DNA from 3 places in the Colwellia sp. MEBiC06753 genome. Region 1 is predicted to be linked to each of the others. Evidence: predicted binding sites of a transcription regulator. Region 1 holds the regulator's gene; each other region holds the start of a gene.
The links. Region 1 encodes FliA, which starts transcription of late flagellar genes. Its sites were predicted from a motif close to CTAAAGNTNNNNNNNNNNNNGCCGATA; they were not measured.
Positions count from the first base shown of each region.

Region 2: the regulator FliA is predicted to act here: its motif matches at 2,025-2,051, upstream of pomA (flagellar motor protein PomA).
Region 3: the regulator FliA is predicted to act here: its motif matches at 1,969-1,995, upstream of ACOB82_RS03225 (VC2046/SO_2500 family protein).

Region 1 covers NZ_JBQMTM010000013.1:38,749-48,981, reverse strand. Annotated here, with positions in the region: gene flhB (flagellar biosynthesis protein FlhB) at 1-1,068, shown strand, start outside; gene flhA (flagellar biosynthesis protein FlhA) at 1,177-3,279, shown strand; gene flhF (flagellar biosynthesis protein FlhF) at 3,370-4,965, shown strand; gene ACOB82_RS11230 (MinD/ParA family protein) at 4,982-5,824, shown strand; gene ACOB82_RS11225 (RNA polymerase sigma factor FliA) at 5,842-6,561, shown strand; gene cheY (chemotaxis response regulator CheY) at 6,608-6,991, shown strand; gene ACOB82_RS11215 (protein phosphatase CheZ) at 7,016-7,759, shown strand; gene ACOB82_RS11210 (chemotaxis protein CheA) at 7,774-9,885, shown strand; gene ACOB82_RS11205 (protein-glutamate methylesterase/protein-glutamine glutaminase) at 9,912-10,233, shown strand, end outside.
Region 2 covers NZ_JBQMTM010000005.1:161,369-171,601, forward strand. Annotated here, with positions in the region: gene dxs (1-deoxy-D-xylulose-5-phosphate synthase) at 1-777, opposite strand, end outside; gene ispA ((2E,6E)-farnesyl diphosphate synthase) at 785-1,675, opposite strand; gene ACOB82_RS06255 (exodeoxyribonuclease VII small subunit) at 1,683-1,922, opposite strand; gene pomA (flagellar motor protein PomA) at 2,142-2,906, shown strand; gene ACOB82_RS06265 (flagellar motor protein MotB) at 2,919-3,878, shown strand; gene ACOB82_RS06270 (hypothetical protein) at 3,926-4,225, shown strand; gene thiI (tRNA uracil 4-sulfurtransferase ThiI) at 4,281-5,735, shown strand; gene ACOB82_RS06280 (ketopantoate reductase family protein) at 5,915-6,910, opposite strand; gene ACOB82_RS06285 (VanZ family protein) at 6,931-7,284, opposite strand; gene ACOB82_RS06290 (YajQ family cyclic di-GMP-binding protein) at 7,428-7,910, shown strand; gene ACOB82_RS06295 (sodium-dependent transporter) at 8,366-9,715, shown strand; gene ACOB82_RS06300 (tetratricopeptide repeat-containing diguanylate cyclase) at 9,847-10,233, opposite strand, start outside.
Region 3 covers NZ_JBQMTM010000003.1:13,709-23,941, forward strand. Annotated here, with positions in the region: gene ACOB82_RS03215 (winged helix-turn-helix domain-containing protein) at 1-481, shown strand, start outside; gene ACOB82_RS03220 (HAMP domain-containing sensor histidine kinase) at 608-1,912, shown strand; gene ACOB82_RS03225 (VC2046/SO_2500 family protein) at 2,032-2,574, shown strand; gene ACOB82_RS03230 (hypothetical protein) at 2,773-3,612, shown strand; gene ACOB82_RS03235 (YchJ family protein) at 3,751-4,221, opposite strand; gene ACOB82_RS03240 (hypothetical protein) at 4,255-4,695, opposite strand; gene ACOB82_RS03245 (trypsin-like serine protease) at 4,909-6,993, shown strand; gene ACOB82_RS03250 (ANTAR domain-containing response regulator) at 7,230-7,835, shown strand; gene ACOB82_RS03255 (CmpA/NrtA family ABC transporter substrate-binding protein) at 7,832-8,998, shown strand; gene ACOB82_RS03260 (CmpA/NrtA family ABC transporter substrate-binding protein) at 9,477-10,233, shown strand, end outside.

The DNA.
Region 1 (10,233 bases):
AGAAACAAAGGGCAAATTGCTCGTTCTAAAGAGTTAGGAACACTGTTTGTTTTAGTGGGCAGCGCTTGTGCTATGTTATTAGTGGGCAGCTCACTTGTAGACGCACTATCAACAGTGATGAAGCGCATGTTTAGTTTATCCCGCGAAGAAGTCATGGATACGGCCACTCAATTTAAAATTGTCGGTGAAGTGGTCAGTTCATTAGCCGTGCCAATGGCTTGGATATTTGCCATCATTATATTAGCCGCTTTTGTCGGGAATATATTGCTTGGTGGCTACAACTTTTCATGGAGTGCCATGGCGCCGAAAGCAAGCAAATTATCACCTATTGCCGGATTTAAACGGATGCTGGGCGCTCAGGCGGCAATTGAATTTATTAAATCTATTTTAAAGTTTTTAGTGGTATTTACTGTTGCCATCATATTGCTAACAGGGTTGTTTGAAGAAATTATCGGTTTAAGTTTAGAGGCGATACCTAATAACTTTGGTCATGCCGTTAGCATGTTATTGTGGATGTTTTTAGCGCTAGCATTGTCATTGATTATTATTGCTGTGGTAGATGCCCCTTATCAGGTTTGGAATCATACCAAGCAATTAAAGATGACCAAGCAAGAAGTCAAAGATGAAATGAAAAATGCTGAAGGTAGCCCTGAAATTAAAGGGCGAATTCGGCGAGCACAATATGAAATGTCGCAGCGTCGAATGATGCAAAATGTGCCTGATGCAGATGTAGTGATCACTAACCCGACGCATTTTTCAGTGGCTTTAAAGTATGATGCCGAGGTTGGTGGTGCGCCTAAAGTGATTGCCAAAGGTGCCGATGAAATGGCACTCCATATTCGTACCATAGCGAAAGAGCATGGCGTTGAGATTTTGCAATCACCAGCTTTAGCCAGATCATTATTTTATACCGCCGAAGTGGATGAAGATATTCCTGAGGCGCTATTTGCGGCGGTTGCACAAGTGCTGGCGTTTATTTTTCAGCTTAATATGCACCGCAAAGGTAAAGGGCGCCGGCCTGTACCACTATCAAAAAACCTGCCTATTCCTGACGACTTCCGTTACTAATTGACTTAAAATTATTCAATTAACTTTAAAGCAGGCATTGTTGGTCTGCTTATTGCTCAATAGCTGATAACGTCAAAATTTTATCTTTATTATCGAGTCGTTTCGAGCATGCAGTTATTAGCGAATTTTTCCCAATTTGATAAAAATAAATTCAAAAATGTTTCTGGTTTAGGCACGCCGTTTATTGTTGTTGCCGTATTGGGCATGATCATTCTGCCTATGCCGGCATTTTTATTGGATGTGTTGTTCTCATTCAATATTGCACTGTCGCTTTTGGTCTTGTTAATTACTGTCTATACCCTAAAACCGCTAGAGTTTGGCGCATTTCCATCCGTATTGCTGATTGCTACGATCTTACGTTTGTCATTAAACGTTGCCAGTACCCGAGTGGTTTTATTAGAAGGCCATGAAGGGCCTGATGCCGCCGGTGCGGTTATTGAAGCCTTCGGTTCGGTTGTCATCGGTGGTAACTACGCCGTTGGTTTAGTGGTGTTTCTAATACTAATTATTATTAACTTTGTGGTGGTGACCAAAGGTGCTGGCCGTATTTCTGAAGTAACCGCGCGCTTTACCTTAGATGCAATGCCGGGTAAGCAAATGGCAATTGATGCCGATTTAAATGCCGGTTTTATCACTCAAGATCAGGCGCGTGAGCGTCGTATCGAAATTACCAGTGAAGCTGATTTTTATGGTTCGATGGATGGTGCCAGTAAATTTGTTAAAGGTGACGCGATTGCCGGTATTTTAATTTTATTTATTAATATTGTCGGTGGTTTAGTCATTGGGATGGTGCAGCACGACCTAGATTTTAACTCGGCAGTTGAAATTTATACCTTGTTAACCATAGGTGATGGCTTAGTTGCTCAAATCCCGGGCTTATTGCTTTCTGTAGCGACTGCTATTGTGGTAACTCGTCAAAATACATCTCAAGACATGGGCGAGCAAGTAAGTGCGCAACTTGGTCAGTCTCGCTCTTTATATATTGCCGCAGCCGTGATGTTCGTTATGGGTATTGTCCCAGGTATGCCACATTTGGCGTTCTTGTTTTTTGCATTTGCTATCGGTGCGGTGGCGTTTTTCGGTGATAAATTAAAAGCGAAAAAAGCTGAAGAAACTGAGCGTGAAGCGCAGGAGCAACATGTACAAACTCAACAAAAAGAAGAGGAAATAAAAGATTTAAGTTGGGATGATGTCAATCATGTTGACGTTATTGGTTTAGAAATAGGTTATCGCTTAATTCCACTGGTTGATAAAGCTCAAGGTGGTGAACTGCTTAATCGAATCAAAGGTGTGCGTAAAAAATTATCGCAGGAGTTTGGCTTTTTAGTTCCAGCAGTACATATTCGCGATAACTTAGACCTAGAGCCAAATACTTACCAAATTTCATTAATGGGAGTGGCTATTGGAGAAGCCGAAATTCGCCACGACCATGAACTGGCAATTAATCCAGGTCAAGTTTTTGGCGCGCTTGATGGTATTCCTACTAAAGATCCGGCATTTGGCTTAGATGCTGTCTGGATCAAACAGAACCAGCGGGAGCAAGCGCAGTCACTCGGTTATACCGTAGTAGATGCTGCAACGGTATTAGCGACTCACTTAAGTCAGATATTAACTAATAATGCCGCTCAGTTAATCGGTCATGAAGAAGTACAAAACCTATTAGATAGACTGGCGAAGAATTATCCGAAATTGGTTGAAGGTTTAATTCCTGATACCTTGTCGTTGGGTACTGTTGTGAAAGTATTACAAAACTTAATGAATGAAGGTGTCGCAGTTCGTGATATGCGCAGCATTGTTCAAACGTTAGTTGAGTACGGGCCAAAGAGCCAGGATGCTGAAGTATTAACTGCCGCAGTCAGAATAACCTTACGTAAATTTATCATTCAAGACCTCGTTGGCGCCGCTAGCGAAGTGCCCGTCATAACTTTGGCTCCTGAGTTGGAACAGATGTTGCATCAGTCTATGCAAATGGCAGGTGACGACGGCGCAGGCATTGAACCAGGTTTAGCAGAGCGCTTACAAAAATCGCTAAACGATGGGGCGCAACAGCAAGAATTAGCCGGCGATACACCAATTTTACTGACATCAGGCATTTTAAGAACAGTATTAGCTAAATTTGTTAAATACACGATTCCGGGGTTAAGAGTTATCTCTTATCAAGAAATCCCAGATGATAAACAAATTAGAATTGTTAGTGCGATAGGCCAATAGGCGAATACTTTGAGCTAAAAATGTCAGTTAGTAGGATTTAAACTAGTTTCCTTCAGGCGGGTCCTGAGTAGCTGAATTAAGGGGTTATCAGTGAAAATTAAACGTTATGTTGCAAGAGATATGAAAACAGCACTAGCTCAAATTAAAGAAGAGTTAGGTGTAGATGCAGTAATCATGTCTAATAAGAAAATCCCGGAAGGTGTTGAAATTATGGCGGCGCAAGACAATAGTGCCAGTTCAGCTCCTGTGTCAGCGCCTCAAGTTAAGTCAAATAATGATTTGGCCGATGATGTTGTACAACTGTCGCAACCACCCGCTTCTTCAATTTCATCCCAAGTTGCAAACGCAAGGACAAACGATAGTGTGCAAGGTAGCGTTAATGAAGAAGCTAATGAACAGCATACCTCGCCAGCAGACAGTCTATCAGCGCTATTAGCAAGAAATGTTCAACAGCAAAATGGTGCAACAACTAATACTAATGGTACTCAGTCAGCTGCTAACCAGGCAGCTAACAATAGCAACGCTATGGATTTAGAACAGCAGTTAAAACAATTCACGGATCGGCTTGTACAGCAAAATCAAGGACAGCAAAACCAAGGTCAGCAAGAGCAATATACTCAACATAGTGAGCAAGTAGCTAATAATGGTGATGAATTTGCCAGCCCAAGTTTCGCCAACCAAACCTCTGCCCATCAGACATTTGCTGGTAATACCACAAAAGCAAATATTTCTGGCAATAGTAGTGTCGTCAGCATGGATGATTTTAATCAAATGAAAGCGGAAATGGCCTCTATTCGCCAATTGCTAGAACATCAGGTATCTGGTTTGATGTGGCAAGATATGGCGCAAAAAGACCCAAGCCGCGCAATGCTAATTGATAAGCTAGTTGCGATGGGAATTAATGAGCAGTTAGCCGATCAAGTAGCGGGTTTTGTCCCCAATCATTTATCCGATGAGCAAAGCTGGAACAGTGCGTTGCAGTTGTTAACTAGTCAAATTAACACGACCAATAATGATATTATTCACCGTGGTGGTGTTGTGTCGCTTGTCGGCCCTACTGGAGTAGGGAAAACGACAACATTGGCCAAGCTTGCTGCACGCTTTGCCCAAATTCATGGGGCAGATGAGTTGTTGTTAATATCAACTGATACTTACCGCATCGGTGGGTTTGAGCAACTCGAGACCTACGGCAAAATTATTGGTTGCTCGGTCAAGCTAGCGAAAGATGCCCAAGTATTAGAAGCACTGCTACAACAATACAGCAACAAAAAATTAGTATTAATTGATACCGCAGGCATGGGACAACGAGATATGCGCCTTGCTGAAAACTTATCGGCATTAGTGTCAAATTCTCGCCTACGCATTCGCAATTATTTAGTATTAGCCGCTAATACTCAACAAGCTGTAATGCAAGAAAATGTCGAGCGCTTTAAGAAAGTGCCATTGTGTGGATGTATCTTTACTAAGCTGGATGAAGGGCTAAGTATGGGCGAAATTATCTCTACTTCAATTCAAAATGCATTGCCAATTGGTTATCTAACAGACGGTCAACGCGTACCGGAAGATATTAAAGTTGCAAATGCTGAAAAATTGGTTAGTCTTGCAGAGAAAATAGCAAACAAATCAGCAATGAAATTCAATTTTGTTGCTAATAAACAACCAATAGCATCGGCTGCTTTTGGTTAACCATGAGAAGTTGTAGATGATAGACCAAGCGAGCGGCTTAAGAAAAATGCAAGATTTAAAACAAGTCAAAGTAATCGCAGTTTCTGGCGGCAAAGGTGGGGTAGGTAAAACGAACGTTTCGTTAAATACCGCTATAGCGCTAGCTAAACAAGGAAAGAAAGTACTGGTTTTAGATGCCGACTTAGGTCTTGCTAATGTCGACGTAATGCTGGGCTTACGTGTTCAAAAGAATATTTCTCATGTGCTCAGTGGCGATTGCGAATTAGATGACATTATTATTGAAGGACCATGTGGGATTAAAATTATTCCTGCTACTTCTGGTACTCAATCTATGGTTGATTTAACGCCATCAGAGCATGCCGGCTTGATTCGCGCTTTTAGTGATATGCAAACCGACTTTGATGTGTTGATTGTTGATACTGCCGCCGGCATTTCTGACATGGTATTAAGCTTTTCTCGTGCAGCGCAAAACGTTATGTTAGTGGTGTGTGATGAACCTACTTCTATTACCGATTGTTACGCATTGATGAAATTGTTAAGCCGTGACCATGGCGTATTTAAATTTAAAGTAGTTGCCAATATGGTGCGTAGCATCAAAGAAGGACAGCAATTATTTGCTAAACTAACCAAAGTAACCGATCGTTTTCTAGATGTGGCAATTGAGCTAGTGGCTATTGTGCCGTTTGATGAAAACATTCGAAAATCAGTTCGTAAACAACAGGCCATTGTAGAAGCGTTCCCTGAATCTCCAGCGGCTAAAGCGTTCACTGAGTTAGCAACCAAAGTTAACCAGTGGCCAATACCTAATGTGCCATCAGGCCATTTAGAATTTTTTATCGAGCAACTTCTAGATAAATAACTGGGTACGGAGCTTAAGTGGTTAAAGCCAATGCTTATACTAGCTATCAAGATAAGTCGACGTTAATACAAGAATATACGGTTCTTGTTAAGCGTATCGCTTACCATCTTTTGTCACGATTACCGGCAAGTGTCATTGTTGATGACCTGATTCAGTCGGGCATGATAGGATTGCTAGAAGCTGCTAGCAATTTTGATAACGCTAAAGGCGCCAGTTTTGAAACCTTTGCAGGCATTCGTATTCGCGGTGCTATGCTGGATGAAATTCGAAAAGGTGACTGGACCCCACGCTCGGTTCATAAAAATAGTCGAATGATCAGTGATGCAATCAAGGCATTAGAAGCTAAATATGGCAGAGATGTTACCGATGCAGAAGTAGCTGAAAAACTTGATATTTCATTAAATGAATACCATCATATCCTAAACGATGTCAGTTCGGGTAAAATCATCGGTATCGAAGACTTAGGCGTTAGTGATGATGTCATCACATATGAAGACGGCTATGAAAGCGATGACCCGTATCATACAATTGAACAAGTTACATTTAAAAAAAGACTGTCAGAGTGTATTTCGACTTTACCTGAGCGAGAAGCTTTAGTACTGTCACTCTATTATGACGAAGAGCTTAATTTGAAAGAAATTGGTGAAGTTTTAGACGTTAGTGAGTCTAGAGTCAGTCAAATACACAGTCAAGCTATGCATCGTTTAAAAGCTCGTATGCAATCTTGGCAAAGTTAAGTAAAATAGTTTGTAAACTTATTAAGATAATTCACCGGAGGGTGCCTTGGATAAAAATATGAAAGTGCTAGTTGTTGATGACTTTTCAACAATGAGACGAATTGTTAAAAACTTATTACGCGATTTAGGCTTTACTAATATTCAAGAAGCTGATGACGGTAGTACAGCCTTACCTATGCTTCAAGGTGGTGACTTTGACTTTGTGGTGACTGACTGGAACATGCCAGGCATGCAAGGTATCGATTTATTAAAAGCCATTCGCGCAGATGAAAAGTTAGCACATATTCCGGTATTGTTAATTACAGCAGAAGCGAAGAAAGAACAAATCGTTATGGCTGCGCAAGCAGGGGTAAATGGTTACATCGTTAAGCCTTTCACTGCTGCAACGTTGAAAGAAAAGCTAGATAAAATTTTTGAACGATTAGGGTAAGCACTCTGCTCGCGAGGGAATGGTATGACTAAAGTATCTGGCGGAAATATCACGTTAGAGCAAGCCAAGCAATTGGTTGAGTTTCTGGAAAATGAACAGCAAAGTGAAGCTGATAAGCTGCTTTCAGAAATTCAAAGCCCTATAAATTCAGAACTATTTGCAGAAATAGGGAAGCTTACACGTCAATTACATGATTCTATGATGAATTTTCAATTGGATTCTAGAATTAATGATTTGGCAAACGCTGATATTCCTGACGCAAAAGAACGTCTAACTTATGTAATTACTCGCACCGAAGATGCGGCTAATAAAACAATGGACGCGGTAGAGTCAATATTTCCGGTTGTCGATACTATCCAGCAACAAGTTAAGGCGGTAGACCCGCTTTGGAATAAGTTAATGCACAATGACCTTAAGCTTGGTGAGTTTAAGGAATTATGCATTGATATTGATAAATTACTGAAAACTACTTCAACAGAAACTGAGCATATGCATGCGTTAATGACGGATGTATTAATGGCGCAAGATTTCCAAGATTTAACTGGGCAGGTTATTCGCAAAGTTATTGATCTTGTTATCGAAGTTGAAGATAGCTTAATTAATATGCTGACAGCGTTTGGCTTGTCGGAAAATGAACAAAAACAAAAAGCAACCCTGAAAACTGGTGAAAATCTAGTAGAAGGGCCAATTGTCAATACTGAAGAACGCGATGATGTGGTTGCCAACCAAGATGATGTTGATGACTTATTGTCGAGTTTAGGGTTTTAGCAGGAGTTTGGTGCATGTCCTTTGAAGCGGATGAAGAAATTCTACAGGATTTTTTGATTGAGGCGGGTGAAATCTTAGAAGCCTTGTCTGAACAATTAGTCGAGTTAGAGAACGATCCTGATAATGCCGATTTATTAAATGCAATCTTTAGAGGTTTCCATACCGTCAAAGGCGGCGCTGGCTTTTTGTCATTAACCGAATTGGTTGACTGTTGTCATGGTGCTGAGAATGTTTTTGATATTTTAAGAAATGGCCAGCGTTCGGTAACACCAGAGTTAATGGATGTTATCTTACAAGCACTTGATGAAATCAATGTCATGTTTGCAGCGGTACAAAACCGTGAACAAGCAGACCCTGCACCACCAGAGTTGCTGGCTGAGTTACACAGGTTAAGTGTACCTGAAGGCGCTGAGAGTGCTAGTGCATCAACTCCGGAGCCCGAGCCAGAACCCGAACCAGAAGTTATCAGTGAGTCGAGTGATGGTGACTCAGAAGAGATGACAGAAGATGAATTTGAAGCGCTGCTAGACGAGCTCCATGGCGCCAATAAGGGCCCTAGTGAAGTAAACACAGGCAGTGAAGCATCAAATAGTGATGAAATTACCGATGATGAATTTGAGTCACTTTTAGATGAACTGCATGGCCAAGGGGCTTTCTCATCAACTACAGCCAATAGTGCCAGCTCAACCGCTTCTGATGAAATTGATGATAATGAATTTGAAGCGCTTCTAGATGAATTGCATGGTAAAGGAAAAGCGCCGTCAAAAAGTACAACGCCAACACCTGCAGCAAATAAACCGATGTCACCGGAACCTGTCGCTAAACCAGAAGCTAAACCAACACCTTCATCACAGCCAGCTGCAAAACCCGCAGCTGCGGCACCAGCAAAAGCGCCAGCTAAAGATAAAAAGCCGGCTGCTCAGTCTGCTCCTCAAGCTGAAACTACGGTTCGTGTTGATACTAAACGCCTAGATCAAATTATGAACATGGTTGGTGAACTCGTACTTGTACGTAACCGATTAACCAGCCTTGGTCTAACAAAAGAAGATGAAGAACTAAGTAAAGCCATTACTAACCTAGATGCGGTAACTACCGACCTTCAAGGGGCAGTCATGAAAACTCGCATGCAACCAATCAAGAAAGTGTTTGGTCGTTTCCCTCGAGTAGTTCGCGACTTAGCAAGAAGCTTGAACAAAGAAATTAAGTTAATACTAGAAGGTGAAGAAACCGATCTCGATAAAAACTTAGTAGAAGCATTGGCCGATCCACTGGTTCACTTGGTTAGAAACTCGGTGGATCACGGTATTGAAGAACCAGATGTTCGCCAAGCAAATGGTAAGCCCAGAGAAGGTACTGTGGTGCTATCAGCATCACAAGAAGGTGATCATATCCTGTTAACCATTCGTGATGATGGTGCCGGTATGAATGCTGAAAAATTAAAGAGTATTGCAATAGACCGCGGTGTTTTAGATGCCGAAGCTGCAGCAAGAATGCCTGAAAAAGAAGCATTTAACTTAATATTTGCGCCAGGTTTTTCAACCAAAACTGAAATTTCAGAAGTTTCCGGTCGTGGTGTCGGGATGGACGTTGTTAAAACGAAAATTACCCAACTAAATGGTACGGTTAATATCGACTCTGAATTAGGTGTTGGAACGGTGCTTGAAATTAAGGTGCCATTAACGCTAGCAATCTTACCGACCTTAATGGTGGTAGTTGGCGAACAAATATTTGCCTTGCCATTAGCTGGCGTTAACGAAATATTCCATTTAGACCTTACCAACACAAATGTTGTTGATGGTCAGCTAACAATAATTGTTCGTGAAAAAGCCATTCCACTATTCTATCTGGATCAATGGCTACTCAAAGGTGGTGGTCAAGCGCCACGCGATAAAGGTCATGTCGTGATAGTACAGCTTGGTAGCCAACAAGTGGGCTTTGTTGTAGATAGCTTGATTGGACAAGAAGAAGTCGTTATTAAGCCACTTGATCGACTATTACATGGTACGCCAGGCATGGCTGGGGCAACGATTACCAGTGATGGCGGTATAGCGCTTATCCTAGATGTACCAAGTATGTTGAAGTTTTACGCCAAAAAATCTGACGTATATAGAAAATTACGTAAGTAACTTTACGCCAACTTAAGAGACAGTAAATGGCTTATAAAGTATTGGTCGTCGATGACTCTAGCTTTTTTAGACGCAGAGTCAGTGACATCTTAAACCAAGACTCAAACATTGAAGTAATTGATGTCGCGGTAAACGGCAAGGAAGCAGTTGAGAAAGCAGCTGAGTTACGTCCTGATGTCATTACTATGGATATTGAAATGCCAGTGCTCAATGGCATTGAAGCGGTTAAAGCGATTATGGAAAATACGCCAACCGCAATTTTAATGTTTTCCTCCCTAACCCATGAAGGTGCTAAAGCAACTTTTGAAGCACTCGATGCTGGGGCACTAGACTTTTTACCGAAAAAGT
Region 2 (10,233 bases), on a different contig from region 1:
AACGTCATGACCGTCAATTGGTCCAATATAGTTAAAGCCGAGCTCTTCAAAAAATGTGCTCGGTACTACCATGCCTTTAAGGTGCTCTTCGGCGCGGCTAGCCAGTTCTTTGATTGGTGGTAAATTATTAAGTAAGCGTTTACTACCTTCTCTAAACCCAGTGTAGAAACTACCTGATAGTAGTTTTGCTAAGTGATTATTTAGTGCGCCAACATTTTCCGATATCGACATTTCGTTATCATTTAAGATAACGAGCATATCTTTATGAATATCGCCAGCGTGGTTTAAAGCTTCAAATGCCATGCCAGCAGTCATGGCACCATCGCCAATTACGGCGACAACTTTTTCACCTGTGCCATTTTTTTCAGCGGCAACGGCTAACCCTAGCGCAGCAGAAATAGAAGTACTTGAATGGCCAACGCTTAACACGTCGTATTCACTTTCTTCACGCCATGGGAACGGGTGTAACCCGTCTTTTTGTCTAATGGTGTGCAGTTGATCGCGACGGCCGGTTAGTATTTTATGTGGATAAGCTTGGTGACCAACATCCCAAATTAAATGATCAACAGGGGTGTTATATACGTAATGCAAAGCAACCGTTAATTCAATAGTGCCAAGACCTGAAGCGAAGTGACCACTACTTTTACTAACCGAATTGAGTAAGTAAGCTCTTAATTCATCACTGACTTGAGGTAATTGCTCTTTTTTAAGTAGGCGTAAGTCATCAGGCGTATCAATTTTTGATAGTAACGGGTAGTCAGCAAGGTTTATCGTCATAATATTATTAGTGCGTACGGTGGACTATAAAAGTCGCAAAATCAGCTAAATTCTGCGTATTGTAGGGCAAACGGGCTAAAGCTTGAAGTGATTCTTGATATAAGTCTTCGGCTTTTTGTTTTGCACCATCTAAGCCAAGCAAAGCAGGGTAGGTACTTTTGTTGGCTTGAAGATCGGAACCTTTAGGTTTACCTAATTCTTCTTCTGAAGACGTTATGTCGATAATGTCGTCCTGTACTTGATACGCAAGGCCAATTAATTTGGCATAATCTGCCAGCGCTCGTTTTTCTTCGACAGTGACATTAACCGCGCATTCAGCCGCCATTAATACAGATGCTTGTAACAAGGCGCCAGTTTTTAGTCGGTGTAATTGTTCAAGTTGGTTAATATCTACTGTTTTTCCGGTTGCGCTTAGATCTAGCGCCTGTCCACCACACATGCCAGCGTAGCCCGACGCAGTGACTAATTGTTGGATCAGTTGTATGCGCTTAACATCAATAGCTGCACTGAGCGGGCTGTTTGCCAGAAAATCAAAAGCTAAGGTTTGTAAGCTATCGCCAGCTAAGATTGCGGTCGCTTCATCAAATGCTTTGTGACAAGTTGGCTGGCCGCGACGTAAGTCGTCGTCGTCCATTGCAGGCAAATCATCGTGTAATAGTGAATACGCGTGAATACATTCAAGTGCACAGGCAATTGGGTCTATGTCGGCAATGTTAGCACCAAGGGTTTCACCCGTAAGGTAAGCGAGATATGGACGCATACGTTTGCCACCAATTAATAAGCCATAACGCATGGCATCAAGTAGCTTTTGATCGTTAACTTCTAGACTATCGAGTTTTGCACTTAATAATTGATTAACACGGGTTTGTAATTCGGCTAAATTTGCTAATGAACTCACAGCAGTCTTACTCTTCTAGATCAAAGTCAGCTAAGGTCTGTTGGCCATTTTGTTGAACTAACATTTTAATTTTTTGCTCAGCACTTTGCAGCTTTTGCTGGCTTAACTGGCTTAACTTAAGCCCACGCTCAAAAATTTCCATCGAACTTTCTAAACTTAGTTCACCTTGTTCAAGTTGTTGGACGATGGTATCTAGTTCGGCAATAGCCTCTTCAAAACTTAAATTTTCAACTTTCTTTTTGGCCATGGGAATAAACAATCTTTAGGTGTTTTGCTAATTAGGCGCAAAGGTACATGAGCAGCCAGCTAAGGTCAATTAATCTCAATCAACAGAAAATGCGGAAATTTAGTTAAGTTATTGACGTGACGGGCGATAATATCTTTATTACTATTCGCGAATAATAAATTGATAATGTATTATCAAAGATGTTTTAGTCGTTAAAGACACTAATTTAGGAGGCAGTTTGTGGATTTAGCTACGCTACTTGGGATATTGGGAGCTGTAGGCTTCGTCGTAATGGCAATGGTGCTAGGTGGCGATATCTCAATGTTTGTCGATACTCAGTCTATTTTGATTGTATTTTGTGGTTCAATTTTCGTGGTCCTGTCAAACTATAACCTTGGCCAATTTTTCTCTATTGGAAAAATCATCGGCAAGGCTTTTATGTTCAAAATAGAAAAGCCTGAAGAGTTAATTGAAAAGTCAGTTGAAATGGCAGACGCTGCGCGTAAAGGTGGTTTTTTAGCACTGGAAGAAGCAGAAATATCAAATGCCTTTATGCAAAAGGGGGTTGATATGCTGGTTGACGGTCACGATGCCGATGTGGTGCGTGGCACTTTGCAAAAAGATATTGCGTTAACGACTGAGCGTCATGAAACCGGAATTGGTATGCTTGGCGCGCTTGCTGAAGTCGCTCCAGCGATGGGCATGATCGGTACCTTAATCGGTTTAGTGGCGATGTTATCAAATATGGACGATCCTAAGGCGATTGGCCCTGCAATGGCGGTTGCGCTATTAACTACGCTATATGGTGCTTTTCTAGCCAACGTAATAGCCATTCCAATTGCCAATAAATTGAAGTTACGTTTAGCAGAAGAAAAACTTAATCAAGAACTTATTCTCGATGCGGTACTGGGTATTCAAGACGGCCAAAATCCACGAGTGATTGAAGGTTTATTGAAGAATTACCTTGCCGAAGGTAAGCGCACTGTTAATACCACTGAAGAGTAAAAGGAGTTAGCAATGGCGAATCCTCCTCCAGAGTGTAAATGTCCACCACCAGGTTTACCGTCATGGATGGGGACATTTGCTGATCTGATGTCGCTATTAATGTGTTTCTTTGTATTGCTGTTATCGTTTTCAGAAATGGATGTGCTTAAATTCAAACAAATAGCTGGCTCGATGAAATTTGCTTTTGGTGTACAAAATAAAATTGAAGTTAAAGATATACCAAAAGGTACCAGCATTATTGCTCAAGAGTTTCGACCTGGTAAACCTGAGCCAACGCCGATTGAAGTCATTCAGCAGCAAACCATGGAAATGACTCAGCAAATGCTGGAATTCCAAGCGGGTGATGAAACCTCGGCTGGTGGTCGCCAAGAGCAGCGAGGTACCGAGCGCGGTGGTCAGTCACAAAGTACTGACACCCAAATGTCGCAGCAGCAAATAGAGCAGGCACAAGAGCAACTAGAGCAAGCTCAGCAAGAGCAAGTTAATGAACTAGTGAAGAAAATTGCTGAGCAAATGGAGCAACAAATTCAAGATGGTGCCATTGAACTTGAAGCGTTGGGTCAGCAAATTACCATCAGAATTCGTGAAAATGGCTCGTTCCCATCAGGTTCGGCATTTTTACAACCTAAATTTAAACCAATAATTCGTGAAATAGGCGAATTACTTAACACGGTTCCTGGTGAAATTATGGTGTCAGGAAATACTGATAACCAAGCGATACATTCTGAGCTGTTTCGTTCAAACTGGGATTTATCGAGTCAACGTGCAGTAGCCATTGCCCATGAGTTAGTAAAAGTGCCTAATTTTGACCCAACAAGGTTGTTAGTTGTCGGGCATGCCGATACTAGACCATTGGTGCCCAATACTAATGCACTTAATCGACGCCGTAATCGACGTGTTGAAATTTCGATTAACCAGGGTAAATCTAAGGTCACAGATCCAATTTCGTTAAGTGAACCTTCTGGCAATTAAATGTAGGGTCTGTTGATCTTTGTTTGAAATTTATGCTGAGTGATAAAATGACGGTAATCAAGGCAAAAACTCTGAAGTTTAGTGAGCTCAACGATGAGCTTTTAACGAAGAGTAACGTCATTTTTGCCTCAGCCCTTCGGGCAATGACTATTTTTAATACTAGCGGCATTAGCATTCGCTCATTTGGAATAACCAAACTTCACTCATGCTGCTTTGCTATTATCAAAATAGCCTGTTGCAGAAAAAACAAACAACGTTCAACAGACCCTAGGGTTTATTCCATTAAAAAAGAGCGGCGTTTAGTCGCTCTTTTTTATTGGGATTTTATATTTTATGAACAGCTTTAATTCAGGTATAATGCGCGCCATTTATTTACCCATCACCGCTAGTTAGGCAGTTTTAATGAAATTTATCGTCAAGTTACAGGCTGAAATTGCGATCAAAAGTCGCCCTGTAAGAAAGCGTTTTACCAAAATATTAGAGTCGAATATTAAGAATGTACTTCGACGTGTTGATGAAATGGTTACAACGCAGGTTAACTGGGACAGCATTGAGGTTAACACGAAAAATAATACCGAACAAAACCGTCTGGCGTTAATCGACACCCTAAAATGTATTCCAGGTATAGCGACATTTATTGAAGTTCAGCAAACCGATTTTACTGATCTGCACAATATTTATGAAAAAACACTAGCGGTTCATGCCGACACTATTGTTGATAAAACGTTTTGTGTGCGGGTAAAGCGTGTGGGCGAACACGACTTTAGTTCCCTGCAAGTAGAGCAATATGTTGGTGGCGGTCTAAATCAAGCCGTTGACTCTGCTAAAGTGAAACTGAAAAAACCAGATGTCACCATCCGTTTAGAAATTAACAAAGAAAAGCTGTTTATTGTTACAGAACTGCACAAAGGCTTAGGTGGCTTCCCAATCGCCACTCAAGAAGATGTGCTGTCGTTAATGTCTGGTGGCTTTGACTCTGGTGTTTCTAGCTACCAAATGATTAAAAAAGGTGCTCGTACGCATTATTGCTTCTTTAATTTAGGTGGCACAGCTCATGAAGTGGGCGTCAAACAAGTTAGCCATTATTTATGGAATAAGTATGGTGCCTCTCATCGCGTTAAGTTTATTGCGATTGATTTTGATCCAGTTGTCGCTGAAATCCTAGAAAACATCGAAAATGGTCAAATGGGCGTGATCTTAAAGCGTATGATGATGCGTGCAGGTGCCAAAGTTGCAGAAAAACTCGGTATTCAAGCGCTAGTGACCGGTGAGGCGTTAGGGCAAGTTTCTAGCCAGACACTGACTAATTTGAATGTAATTGATCGCGTTACCGAAACTTTAATTTTACGCCCGTTAGCCGCTTACGATAAGCAAGATATTATTGATATTGCGCGTGAAATTGGTACCGAAGATTTTGCTAAAACTATTCCTGAGTACTGTGGTGTGATTTCGAAGAAGCCAACGGTAAAAGCAGTGCTTTCAAAAATTGAAGCGGAAGAGCAAAATTTTGACTTTTCGATATTAGAGCGTGTGGTTGAAAATGCCCGTGTATTTGATATACGTGATATTGGTCAAGAGACAGAACAAGAAGTACACGCGGTACAAGAATTATCGGCCATTGATGCAAACACCGTTATTGTCGATATTCGTAGTCCTGAAGAGGAAGATGAAAAACCGCTAGAGTTAGACGGTGTTGAAGTGATCCATATTCCATTCTTTAAATTAGGCACTCAGTTTGGCGATTTAGATAAATCAAAGCAGTATTTATTGTATTGCGATAGAGGGGTAATGAGTAAGTTACAAGCCTTGTATTTACATGACAATGGCTTTAACAATGTTCATGTTTATCGTCCTTAGTTAACTTTCCTAGTTATCGTACCTAGTTATGGTCAATAACGCTTAAATCAAAGCCAGCAATTTGCTGGCTTTTTTGTTGGCTCTTTTGGTACTGGTTTTTTATAAAAGGGCTTTGCTTATGCTTACCAATTTTGGAATTGTATAGAGCTAGTTCGCGCGGGCCTTAACTTTTACCTGCCTTAACTTTCAGCGATGCTACTCTCTAGGCTCTTACGCTCAATAGCGTTAATTGAGGTAACCATCTGTTCATTGGCTGGCGCGTTAAAGCCATTTTTTTGTGCAAGTTGGCAAATAAAGCCATTAATGGATGAGATTTCTGTTGGGCGTTTAGCCAAAACATCGGCTAACATTGACGAAGTATTCAATTGTGTTGCTTTGGCAACGTTAAGTGCATTAGTAATAATGGCTTGTGCTGCCATCTCTACACCTTCCGTATGGGCTGCTTGAGCGACCTCGCTAGCGATTTGATGAATTACTTCAGAATAAGCTGGCGATTGTATTTCACCATTTTTAATGTCGTAAATAGCGGTTAAAGGGTTAATCACGCAATTTACCGCAAGTTTTTGCCACTGCTTTTCTTTAATATTCTGTTGCCAATTGATGGGAGGCAAAGCTTGGTTTAATGACGCTAGCCAAGCGGGGGCGCATGTAAGTGAATAGCGACTTTCTGCCTTATTTGGTAAGTGGTTTACTCTACCTAAATCACATTGGCCTAATCCCGTATGAATGGTATGAAACGGCGTTGGTTTAAAACAACCATGGGTGGTTAATAACGTATAAAATTGCAGTCGACTTTTTAACTGCTTATTAATGGCCTGATATACCCCCATACCATTGTGACACAAGATAATTTCTGTTTTATCATTCAGAAGCGGCGCCAATTGATTAACTCTATCAGCACAGTATTGAGATTTTACACAAACTATTACGAGATCTGCATTAAGCAGCATTTGCTTACTAGCCTGGTTTATGTGAATTTGCTCACTAAAACCATTAAATTGGCTAAAATTTTGGATAGGTGTTTGCTGAGTTGAATCATATTTTTTTGACAAAATATCTCGTGGCAGGTAACTCACACTTATGTGGTTACTGCGATGCAGGTAGTAATACCACAAACTACCAATAGCACCTAAGCCAACAATCACTACCTTTAAATTTTCAGTTGCACTACTCATTATAAATTATCAGCTTATCATTAATTACTAGCTGGTTTTCCGTAAACTAGCCATAACCACTTTAACAACATAAAGGTGAATATGCCGACTAAATCGGCAACAAAATCTCTAAGCTCGCCATTACGAAAGCCAAGGTAGTGTTGACCTACTTCACTTAAGGCTGCATAGGCAATTAAAGCACAGGCTAATGGAAAAGATGGTAGCTTTAGTAAACTGCTTAAGATCCAGCTCAATAAGAAAAAACCGATAAAATGACCAAAGCTATCAATATGGGTATTACTTGAAATGGTTTCTCTGAGCTCTGATGAAAAACTAAAGGTGACAGTTGCCAATAAAATAATCAGAAAAAAAAGTATGTGGTGAAGGTTTTTCAAATTGCTGCCTAAATTTAATAATTACCACTAAATACTAACATGAAGCTTAAAATAAAAAACTAACAAGCGTCTTAGATTTAACACGTTTTTATTGGTAATATAGCCAGCATTATTTGATGAATATTTATTGAAAAGAGAATGTTATGCCATCGTTTGATATTGTTTCCGAAATAAATTTAGAAGAAGTGCGCAATGCCACGGAAAACTCAACAAGAGAGTTAAGTACGCGTTTTGATTTTCGCGGTGTTGAAGCAAGTTTCGAGTGGAAGTCTCCTGCAGTGATTGTAAAAGCAGAAGGTGACTTTCAAGTAAAACAGATGATTGATATTTTGCGTAATCAGCTAGTTAAACGACAAATCGATCCTCGTTCAATGCAAATTTCTAATCCTGAGTTTTCAGGAAAAGTATGTACGCAACGTGTAACGTTTCAAGAAGGCATTGAAAAAGATGTTGCCAAAAAAGTGGTTAAGCTAATTAAAGACAGCAAAGCGAAAGTGCAGGCCGCTATTCAAGGTGAGCAAGTGCGCGTTACAGGTAAAAAGCGTGATGATTTACAAGGTGTAATGAAGCTAGTGAAAGACGCTGAGCTAGACCAGCCATTTCAGTTTAATAACTTTAGAGATTAGAACGTGTTGAGCTTTGTGGTATAAATTATGTTCGAATTTGGTGGCTTTTAATCTAGGCACACTAAGTGAAGTTTGGTTATGCCAAATAAATGCGGTGTAACAACGAGTAAAAGTCATTAAAACGAATCGATAGACAGAGTCAATTGAGTTTATCTACTACGTTTTCGCTTATTTAAGTGGAATAACCACACTACATACGCTCAGCCTTGTATACTAACTCAATTGACTACTGCAAAATCACACAGCAAAGTTTAAAACGCTCTACAAAAGCGAGCTTAAGGCTCGTTTTTTATTGCAATGTTATAACAAGTGTAATTGTTAGAGTAATTAATAGTTTACACTGCACACATCATAAACTAGCGCTGTTTTTATCGATAATGTAGACAAAGCGCTTGTCTTTAGCTGTCGACATTAAGTAAATTATGGCGCTTATAAAATAATAAAGTAGAATTTTCATGGGTGTTTCTCGGGGCGAATTTAGTTCGCGATTAGGGTTTATTATGGCCGCTGCAGGGTCTGCAGTTGGTTTAGGTAATGTCTGGGGTTTCCCTACGCAAACCGCAAGTAATGGCGGTGCCGCCTTTGTCTTAGTGTATTTAGTGTTGGCATTTTGTTTAGCATATCCAGCATTTATGGCAGAAATATTAATTGGTCGTTACGGGCAAGCTAATGCTGTAACCAGCCTGCAGAAAATGTCGAGACAGCGCTGGCAAAAGCATTTTGCATTCATCGTCGGCTTTGGCGGTATTATCTGTGCCGCATTGATTTTAAGCTTTTACGGCATACTAGCTGGCTGGATGATGTCTTATGCTATCGAGTCATTGGCACAAATTGCTCAATTACCCGCAGTAGCCGAGTGGGTCGTTGGTGGCACGTTAACTCGCAACCTTGTTTTTACCAGTTTATTTATGTTTTTAACGGTCTTTATTATCAGACGAGGTGTTGAAGACGGCATAGAAAAATGGTCAAAACGATTAATGCCAATGATGATTGGTTTGTTAGTTTTGCTAATCATATACGTTATGACGTTAGATGGTGCATCAGAAGGCTTAGAGGCTTATTTAAACCCAGATATTAGTCGAGTGTTAGAGCCCGACCTACTCATTAGTGCGCTGGGACAAGCGTTTTTCTCATTGTCTTTGGGGACATCGGTCATGGTGATCTATGGCTCTTATATCGCCAAGAAAGAAAATATGGTTACTATTGGCGCCCAAGTAACATTGATTGACGTAAGTATTGCCTTCTTGGCTGGCTTATTAATTATTCCTGCTATGTATGTAGCTCAAGCGCAAGGCGTACAAATTTTTGCGCAAGACGGCAGTTTATTAGCGGGGCCGACTCTGGTTTTCCAAGTGTTACCTAGTTTGTTCGATGGCATGGGGGCATTAGGTTTATTTGTTGGTTTAGCCTTCTTTATTCTGATGTCCATTGCTGCGCTAACTTCATCAATTTCGATGTTGGAAGGGCCAGTATCCTATGCAGTTGAACGTCATGAGGTACCACGTAAAAAAGCAACTACAATTATTGGTTTAGTGATACTGGCTATTAGCTTCGGTATTATTTCTAACTTAGGGGTTATGTTGGACTTAGTGGCAACTATTGCTACAGAATATGGTCAACCAATTATTGCTATGCTTTGTTGTGTTTTCGCTGGTTGGATTTGGCACCGTAGCGAGCTACTTGCAGAAATAAAACAAGGTAATGAAGCTGTTGAGTCAGGCGTATTTTGGAAGATATGGCCTTGGTATACTAAGTTTGTTTGCCCTGTCGCCATCGCGGCAGTATTTATCCATTCTTTGTTATAAATTTGCGTCAATATTTATAGAAAAAGCCAGTCAGATGACTGGCTTTTTTATATGAATGGTTAGCGACCTAAACACTACTTTCGCTTGGCTATTTCCAAAAGTAGTAGCTACAGCTCAAAAACACTAATGAGTTAATTGGCAACATTTGGCGAAGTTAAAGTCACTTCCTTATTTTTAACTAACTGCTTAAATTCTTCGTGGCTAATATTGTCATTAAAAACAGCGTCAACATTCGCTTCAATTATGCCTAACCAGCTATTTTTACCTGATGATTTAACTTGATACAAACAGGCATCTGCAAGCGCTATGAGCGTTTTACAACTGCATTCTATATCGATGGCAGGTATCGGAGGGTAACAACTAAAGCCAATAGAACATGTGACTTTATGGGTTTGCTGTTGGCCTAATTCTTGGCTTAGTTCTTGGTTTAGATCTTGGCTTAGCTGAAACTCCTGATTATTAATCGCTTCAACCATGCGCTCGGCCAGTAAAGGCCCATCTTCACGGTTAATGCCTCG
Region 3 (10,233 bases), on a different contig from region 1:
AGGGCCAATTTTGATGCTAACCGCCAAGGGGACTGATTTTGATCAAGTACTTGGTTTAGAGATTGGCGCTGATGATTATGTTATCAAGCCAGTCGAGCCAAGAGTGTTATTAGCTCGGGTTAATGCATTACTACGTCGTGGTGATTTACCTAAATCTTCCGCTGAAAAGTCAGAGCTAGCTATAGGCCAGTTAATGATTAAGCGTGGGTCACGACAAGTGACGTTAAAGGACGAAAACATTGAATTGACCAGCCAAGAATTTGATTTACTGTGGTTATTGGCTAGTCGTGCAGGTGAAGTACAAAATCGCGATTACATCTACAAAGCGGTCGTGGGTCGAGAATATGACGGTTTAGACCGAAGTGTTGATGTTAGAATTTCTAGGCTTAGAAAAAAGCTGCACGATAGTAATGATACGCCATTTCGTATCAAAACGATTTGGGGGCAAGGCTATTTATTTGTGCCAGATGCTTGGGAATAATTGTAATTAACTCAGCACATTTAACTCAGTACACGTAACTCAGCACATTATCGGCTAAGTTTGCTAAACTAAATTAAGCACTTAGCCGATTTTTATTCCTGTCGCTATTCTAATAACTGGTCTCCTATGAAATCCATCATTAAAGTCAGCCGCTCATTTCTTAGTTTATATTTCTTTATTATCTTATTATTTATTTTTGCGTCTTGGCTAGTTGATGAATTTTGGCGAGGATACCTTCAAGAGGATGTTGAGTCTTATACAGGGTATAAAGTGATGTTACAGGCGATTGAGGATTACGTAGAACGTCAACCTCAAGACCAGTGGCAGGAGATTGTTGCCAGCGCAGCGAAGCGTTACGACATTCCTTTAATATTAGTTAATGAAGATAAACACACCTATTCAGTCTCGCATTATGGTAACGAAGTATTAGTTGAAGGTAATACATATATTCACTACGACGATGATGCGGTAGAAATCCACCATATATTCGATAGTGCCAAAGCAAAAGTAATTTTAGGGCCAACTAAATTACCGACACGCCCTCGTGTTGAGGCTGCTGTTCGGGTGGTGTTATTAATGCTGCTTGCTTTAATTATTTTATGTTGGTTATGGCCAATAGCTCGCGATCTCGATAGGTTACGCAGCGCTACCGATAAGTTTGGTAAAGGTGACTTTAACGTTAGGGTACCAGAAGCGCGTTCAGCATTGGTATCAAGCCTAGTATCTGGTTTCAATGGTATGGCGGACAGAATCAAGCGCTTAATTGAGGCTCACAAGGAATTAACTAACGCGGTGTCACATGAGTTACGTACGCCAATGGCACGTAGTAAATTCGCTTTGCAAATGTTATCTAGCGTCAAAGATGAACAAAAGCGTGAAAAGTACCTTAACCAAGTCAATGGTGATATTCGAGAATTAGAAGCCTTAGTTAATGAGTTACTTGAATATGCGACGCTTGATAGTGATACCCCAGATTTAGACACTAAAACCCAGAATGCCAATGCCTTGATTACTCATCAGGTTGGCTTATTTGAGCAGGTTGGTTTATCCCTAAAAACTAACTTACCAGAAGATCCCGTAAACATTGTAGGTGATCGTCGCTACTTAGAACGCGCTATTAGTAACTTAATTACTAACGCCATTAAATACGGTGGTGGGAAAGTTGAAATTACCTTAACGTCTAATCGCCAATATTGCGAAATTTCTATAGAAGATAATGGCAATGGCATTGCAGATGAATTAAAAGAAACAATTTTTGATGCTTTCTCGCGTGGAGAACAAAGTCGTAATAAAGAAACCGGAGGCTTTGGCCTAGGGTTAGCGATTGTCAAACGTATAGTAAATTGGCATAACGGAGAAATTTTTATTCGAGATAGTAAACTGGGGGGCGCCTGTTTTGTGTTAATGCTGCCGCTAGCAAAGGTTGATTAAAAAACTAGCGTAGGTAGCTAGCGTAAAAACAGAAGATAAAAAATTTAAAAATAACCGTAAAGCCAACTAACTTTTTGCCGATAACTAAATTGTAAGTAGTAAATTATCGGCGTAATTCCTTGTTAAATAAAAGTCCAGTTAGAGAAAGTCAATTACTGAGCCATGAATTGCAACTTGATGAGTCGCTTAATACAAGCATTCATCAAGCGCGACGGGCGGATTTTTCATTGTTACTGGCAATGCTAACAGACGATGTATCTGCCCACAGTCAGTTTCAACTTCCTAAAACTGTAGACGATGAAATCACTGTTGATGATGCAAAACTACGACGCTTATTTGATTTACCACATCCTCAAGCGCTTGCATTAAATGAACTAAAAGACATCGATCAATTTAATCAGGCAGAACAAATTGCTTCTGGTTTAATGACAGCCATTAAGTTAAATGACGCGCTTACGCCTAAACCATTGTCATTTAGAAATGATAAAACCCACATCGATAGCAATGTAATGGCCAACACCAGCATTCATTGTCAATACCGAGCAGAAACTGGTGCGCAGCAAACAGAGCGCCAACCAATGAATGCTAATGAATGGCTTAAAGCAATTCATGACGGCTTAGTTTCAAATCAAGTAGCGCAAAACACACCACTGGTTGCATAAATTATTGTCAGTTCCAATTAAGCCGTTGCATCTATGCCATCATTTTAATAAAAATTGATTACGCGTTACTAATTTGTAGTAATAAATTTCATTAAAACATTTAAATTTATTAACTAATCCAAATACTTATTGACGAGTTGAGTTCAACACGCTCTAATGAAAAAAGTTGAATTTATTTTCAAACGGAGCACGTTGATAATGAAGTCTTGGTCGTTATTGATATTATTAGTAGCGGTAAAAGTTAATGCTCAGTTAAGCGATGGCAGCACTTTATTTACCTTATATCAATCTTCCGCTGAAGAAGAAGGGTTATCTACTGAGTCAATTATTTTTGACCTTATTAAGGAATCTCTTCAAGGCATTCAATTTAGCCAAGTACATGCAGGTGTAGCTAGAAGCTTAAAAGCATTAGAAAGCGAAGCCAATGTCTGTATTCGCAACGTCGTGAAAAACCCAGAACGTGAATCTGTACTTTATTTTTCCTACCCGCAAACTATCTTTTTAGGTTTAAAAGCTTATTTTAGTCCCGGAGCTTATAAACGGTTAGCAATAGATGATGGTAAGCCCATTGATATTGGCAACTTCGTTACCAAACATAATCTAATTTTGGGGGTAGATCGCGATCGCTCTTACGGAGAATTTATTGATAACGAAATTGCCGCGATTCCGGCTAAAAATAAATTTGTTAAATCGGGTAAAGAAAATGAATCGCAAATGGCTAAAATGTTATTGACCAACCGTATTGATGTCTGGTTGGAATATCAAAGTGTGATGTCATTCAACCACAATCAGTATGCGCAAAATTTGCCGTTGCATGCATTGCCGTTGATTGGTGTTGACCAATATATTACCGGACACTTAGCGTGTAAAAAATCACCAGCGTCATTATTACTAATTAAGCAAATTAATCATCGCCTGATCGAGTTATACTCAGATCCACGATTTTATCAGGCTCATGTACAATTTATTGCCAGTGATTTAACAACGGTGTTTGATCAAGCATTTAAGCATGCGCTTGAACCATTAAAAGGCAAGTAAAAGCTAATTAGTAGCCAAGTAACGCCAATCTCAACAATTTACTACACTTTTTAATCTTTAATTAGCTAGGGCGTTACCAAAACTAATTCAATAATAGTTGTCGGCTTTAGAACTCAGACAACTAAAATATTTTGTACATTAGCGATTGTTACCACAACACTTTTTATACTTTTTACCGCTATGGCAAGGGCAAGGATCATTACTGGTTAGACTAGTGATTTTTTCGTGGGTAATAATAGTACCGTCGACGTAGCGCCATTGATTCTTTTCTTGAGTAAAATTTGAACGTTCTCGCATTTCAATAAGCTGGTGGTTGTTTAAATAAAATGCAGAAAACTCAATGGTGGCAGGAGTTGAATTTGAATTGGCTTGATGAATGATTAATTCAATCCATTGATTTTCTTCTGCCCAAGCTTGAATGTCTGCCAATGAATGAGCTGATTGTTGACTACTATGATAGGTGGCCAAAATATATTCTGCTTTATTTAATGCATAAGCCGTAAACCTTGAGCGCATTAACGCTTCCGGGGAGTGTGCATGCTGTTGTTGCTCTATAATTGGTAAACAACACATCTCTAACGCAATATTTGAGCAACATGGGCATTTCATTTTTTGATATTCACTTTGGATTTAATACGGCTGTTAGTGTAACTTTTTTGTTTGATTTAATAAAACACAATGGGTTTTTCCTAATGCAGCACACTGCTCAATATGATTGATTTGTTGCGCATCTAATTGTGCATTACAAAGTACTAAAGCTGCACAGTTTCCTTTCAATAACGTTTTTTCAATATTAGCCTGTTCTACATTTACTTTATTAGCATGTACCCAAAGCATTTTCGCGCCTTTAGATAGCGGATTGTCATGGATAAGCTGCTGAGTATGCTTATCTGAACTTATCACCAACACCCATTTATTACTTTCTTGGTAGCGGTGGCTTAAGTTAATAATGGCACGTTGGATATCATCAGTATTTTCTACTGTTTGTTTATCTAGCCATTGGCGTAATTGGTAATCATTTAATTCAATGCTTTCTAATCTATTGATTTTATTGGAATTGCTCTTAATGTTGTAAACGTTCATATTTAACCCTTATCAATACTGTATGGATGTACAGTATATTGATAAATTTAATAAATCAAGCACTTTGTGAAGAAAATTTACACAATTTAAAAATTCAACTAATTTGTTTAAACCTCGTGATTTGAATAAATACCTGTTCTAAGCACCTTGGCACTTTAATCCTGTTGTAGAATGCATTAATGTGTTGGCAGTTTATTATGTAGGGAATAATCAATGAAAAATTTGGGTTTAATCGCAGTTACGGCGATGACTTTGAGTAGTTTTCATTTGAATGCAAAAGAAATCAATCCCGTTATTCAGCCGAAAATTGTTGGAGGCCAACCAGCAACTAGTGGCGATTGGCCGTGGATGTCGGCATTAGTTTATACCAATGAACAAATAGATACTGACTTGCGTTTTGGCAATGATAGTTTCGATTCAGCGGGGTTTAACTATACGCCAACAGGAAATGTAACTGGAGAACTAGTTGATTGTGGTATTGGTGATAATGTCTGCTCCGGTGCACAAAATAAAGTTTGCTTGATCGAGCGTGGCGAAATTAACTTCTCGGTAAAAGCTGAAAACTGTCAAACTGGTGGTGGTGTTGGTGCAATAATTTACAACAATGAACAAGGCCAGATAAATGGCACATTGGGCGATGAATTTTCTGGAACCATACCTGTTATTGCTGTCACTCAGCAAGTTGGCCAACAACTGTTGTCAAGTTATTTAGGGAAGATAGCTGAGGTGTCAGTGGAAGTTCTGCCGATTATTGCCCAAGACTCGTTTTGTGGGGCAACATTTATTGGTGATAAATGGGTGCTAACAGCTGCCCACTGTTTAGATGAAGCCAATTTATCACAATTGAAGGTGAATGTAGGGGAATATGACTTAAGCGATGGCGCCGAAAATGCAATTGCCGTTAAGCGGGCATATATGCATCCTGACTTTGATAATATCTCGCTTGATTATGATATGGCGCTAATAGAATTAGTGACTGCCGTAGATACGCCAGCTATCAGTTTGGCAACGAAAGCAACGGTCGATGCCGCTGCAGCTAATGCAGACCCAGCAATTGTCATGGGTTGGGGAGGTCGCGTTGGGTATGAACCTGGCGAAGGACCCACTGGTTCATATCCAGATGTATTGCATCAAGTTGAATTGCAGTTAATGACCAACCAACGTTGTAAAACTGTGTTAGCTAATTCCTTATTCGGTAGTGGTACCAACACTGAAAACACAGGTATTACAGAGCGCATGATTTGTGCCGATGTAGCCGCTGGCGGCAAAAGCTCATGTCAGGGTGATAGTGGTGGTCCACTTGTAATTAATACCAATGAAGGTTGGCAACAGGTTGGTGTTGTTAGTTGGGGGTATGGCTGCGCAGCGAAAGGCTATCCTGGTGTATTTGCCCGCATTTCTGAATTTCAACTATGGATTCAATCGATCACTCAAGGTATTGCTGTTGATCAGTTAATTGATTTACATGTAGTGCCAGTAAGTAGCACGCAAGAATTTACTGTAACACTAACCAATAATACGTTGGAAGATGCGCAATTAAGTTTTCAAATTACCGGCGATGATGAATTCTCCATCACCAGCGATAGCTCAAATCTATGCCAACAATTAGCCGCTGGTGATAGCTGTGAGTTAGCGATAAACTTTTTAAGTAGTGCTGCAGGACAAAGTGAAGCGACATTACAAATATCGAGTCTAAACGGCAATATTGCTGCCAGTCAGAGCCGATTAGTCGCTAATGCGATTAGTTCATCAGCTGTAATTGAAAATGCCTTAATGAGTAATAGCGATGTTACTTGGTTCAGTGGCGGTAATAAACCATGGCAAACATCGGTAACGGGCGATATTGAAAGCGGTAATATCACCCATGAACAACAAAGTATTGTTATGGCGGTAATTAACGGTGAAGGTGAGATCAGTTTCGAGTGGTCTGTTTCATCAGAAGAAAATGTTGATGCACCAGAAGACCCGTATGATGCGCTTTATTTATATATTAACGGTGAACAATATAGCTTTATTTCAGGTGAGGTTGAATTTACTTCAATATCATTAAACCTGACTGGCGAAGAAAACTATTTAACCTGGATTTATTATAAAGATCCTGCGGCATCAGAAGGGGAAGATAAAGGTTATTTGCGTAATATTCAATTTACCCCAAAAGTAGATACTCCCGATCCGACGCCAACACCAACTCCTAGCCCAACCCCCGACAAAAGCTCTAGCTCTTCTGGCGGCAGTATGTTTTGGCTATCCATCGTTGCTGTAATAGCATTATTTAGAAAACGTGTGAATTTTAGTTAAGTTAGCTAAGTTGATATCAGATATTGTTAAGTGATAAAGCCCGCTATAAGCGGGCTTTATCTTATGGGCATTTTGTTTCACCAAAATAAGGCAACAATGCGTTGATATAGCGCATTGTATTTAAATTCAACGTTATTGATTTAAGTAACACATTGTTTTTAAATTGGTTTTATTGTTGGTATGTTACTTGATTTAGATACATTAACTACCTGATGTTAAACCGCTGTAATGAACACATGGAACGCCATTATCAAACTGAATTAAGCGTGTTGCTTATAGAAAACAATAAACTAAAAGCACAAGCCTTAATAGAAGCATTAGATAGCTCCCAATATTGTATTAAACATGTTGCCACTACAGGCATGTCTTTACTCAAGCAAGTAGAAGCGCTGCAGCCAGATATTATAATCATCGACATTGAATCGCCAAGTCGCGATATTCTCGACAGTTTAAGTGTGATTTCTGATGCTAATCCAAAACCTGTGGTAATGTTTTCCCAACAAGGTGACTCTGAAGTAATCAAGCAATCTGTAAAGTCAGGCGTAAGTGCATATATTGCTGGTGGAGTTAATATCGAACGAGTGCGCTCAATTTTAGATACCGCTTTAGCACGCTTTAGTGAATTTCAAAGTCTTAAACAAGAATTGGTTAAAACGAAACAAAAACTTTCGAGTCAGCGCGCAGTAGATCAAGCAAAAACTTGGTTAATGGAAAGCCAAAAATTAACTGAGCATCAAGCCTATCAGCGGATCCGTAAAATGGCGATGGATAATGGTCAGAAAATTGAAGATGTCGCCCAAAATATAATCTCATTCGCGCAAATGTTGGAGAAATCATCATGACACTTATGCCATTCCAGGATATGTCTTCCCAAAATATGCCCGCTCAAAAATTTGCCATAGAAAAGTCGACCTTAGCAATAGGTTTTATACCGTTAACCGATTGTGCGCCATTAGTGATAGCACAAGAAAACGGCTATTTTGCTGAACAAGGATTATCAGTGAGTTTACACAAGCAATTTTCTTGGGCAACACTGCGCGACAAGTTACACATTGGTGCCTTAGATGCCGTTGAATGTTTAGCGCCAATGCCACTAGCAAGTACGCTTGGCTTAACTGGCGAGCCGGTCAACGTTATTGCACCTATGGTGTTAAGTCAAAATGGCAATGGAATTACTGTATCACTAGCGCTTTTTGATGAAATACAGCAATTAAACTTAACGACAGCATTGACTTTTCCTCTAGCGGCTAAATGGTTAATTCCCGTTATTGAGCAACGAAAACGAATTGGCGAAAAACTAAAATTTGCCACGGTTTATCCTCATAGTTGTCACTACTACCAATTAATGAGTTGGCTTACGCAAAGCGGTATCAGTAAAGAAGATGTTGATATTGTTATTATTCCGCCGGCAAGTATGGTTGATGCACTACAAAGCGGTGATATAGATGGTTTCTGTGTGGGGGGGCCATGGAATGCAAAAGCTGTGCGAGATGGTATAGGTGTGACGGGTATTACCTCATGTGATGTTTGGCCTGATATGCCAGAGAAAGTATTAGCAGTTACCCAATCATGGCAGCAGCAATACCCAGAAACGACTAAAGCACTAATTGTTGCTTTGCAAAAAGCATGTAACTGGCTAATAGATGTTGCCAATCGCTTTGAAGCAGCAAGATTACTAAGTCGAGAACAGTATTTAGGCGTTGAGTTATCCGTTATCGGTCCATCCTTAATTGGTAGCTGCTTGGTTCATCATCAAATGTCACCGCGAAGCATTCCCCGCTATAACCGGTTTGCCGTGCTACTTGAGCAATCATTGGCACAAACAAACGAGCAGTCAATTAACCGGCCAACTGTGAAGCAGGGAAGCTGGCTGTTATCGCAAATGATAGAGTTTGGCCATAATGGGCAGCTTGAGTCATATGAAAAAACGGATCTAGCAAGTATTGTTGATCAAGTTTTTCGGGAAGATATTTACCAAAGTGCCAAACAAGTTATGCTGGAATAGAGCATCTGTTAACAGATTAAATAAAATTTGTTCGCACTATTTTTGCACCAGTTGTGGACAAGTAATGCGCTATAACGATGCAAAATGTACACAGCTAAATAAACTAGTTTTAATTTAAAACACGTTAAATTTCTTTATTTACAATAGGATATATGTTTTTTGTTAAGTTGGCACTAAATCTGTATTACTAAAAATGTATTCGATAAGAATGCCTAAGAAGCAATCTAGTTTTGAGGCCAACTTGGGCTAACGCTAATAAATCAAACTAGAAGTAAAAATTTAAAATTAATAATAAATAAATTAATTAATTAGCTTAACCGACGATGGTATTGCTAATTAAATATGTAAAGTAAACATAGAAAAGACAATTTATTTACTGATCTATTGGCAAAGGTGTCATCAAGATTGGTTTGGCAATGTAGCCCGCAGGCGACTGATTATTTCAGAGCGCAGCGGGCTTTTTTATTGGGAGAAATTTATGTTTAGTCGTTTATTTAACGCACCCGCAAAACTCTATAGCAGTGTATGTTTGGCTGGTGCCTTAACCTTGAATGTCTTAGCTATTAGCGCTGAAGCGCAGCCATTAGGTTATCCAGAAAAAGAAGAATTAACCTTTGGCTTTATTAAGCTAACCGATATGGCACCTATTGCCATTGCCTATGAGCAGGGTTTTTTCGAAGACGAGGGTTTATATGTCACCATCGAAGCGCAAGCTAATTGGAAAGTGTTACTTGATGGTGTTATTGATGGCCGATTAGACGGCGCTCATATGCTTGCAGGACAACCGATAGCTGCGACTATAGGTTATGGTACTAAAGCCGAGATCATTACGCCGTTTTCAATGGATTTAAATGGAAATGGTATTACCGTTTCTAATGATATTTGGCAGCAAATGAAAGCCAATATTCCTAAGCAAGCAGATGGTAAACCGGTTCACCCAATTAAAGCAGATGCTTTAAAGCCAATTGTTGAAAGCTATGCTGCCCAGGGTAAACCATTTAACATGGGCATGGTTTTCCCTGTTTCTACCCATAATTATGAATTGCGCTACTGGTTAGCCGCAGGTGGTATACACCCTGGGTTTTACGCACCTCACAAAGGTGACACATCAGGAAAAATTAACGCACAAGCACTATTATCAGTAACGCCACCACCACAAATGCCTGCTACGTTAGAGGCAGGTACAATTTATGGCTACTGTGTTGGTGAACCGTGGAACCAACAAGCAGTATTTA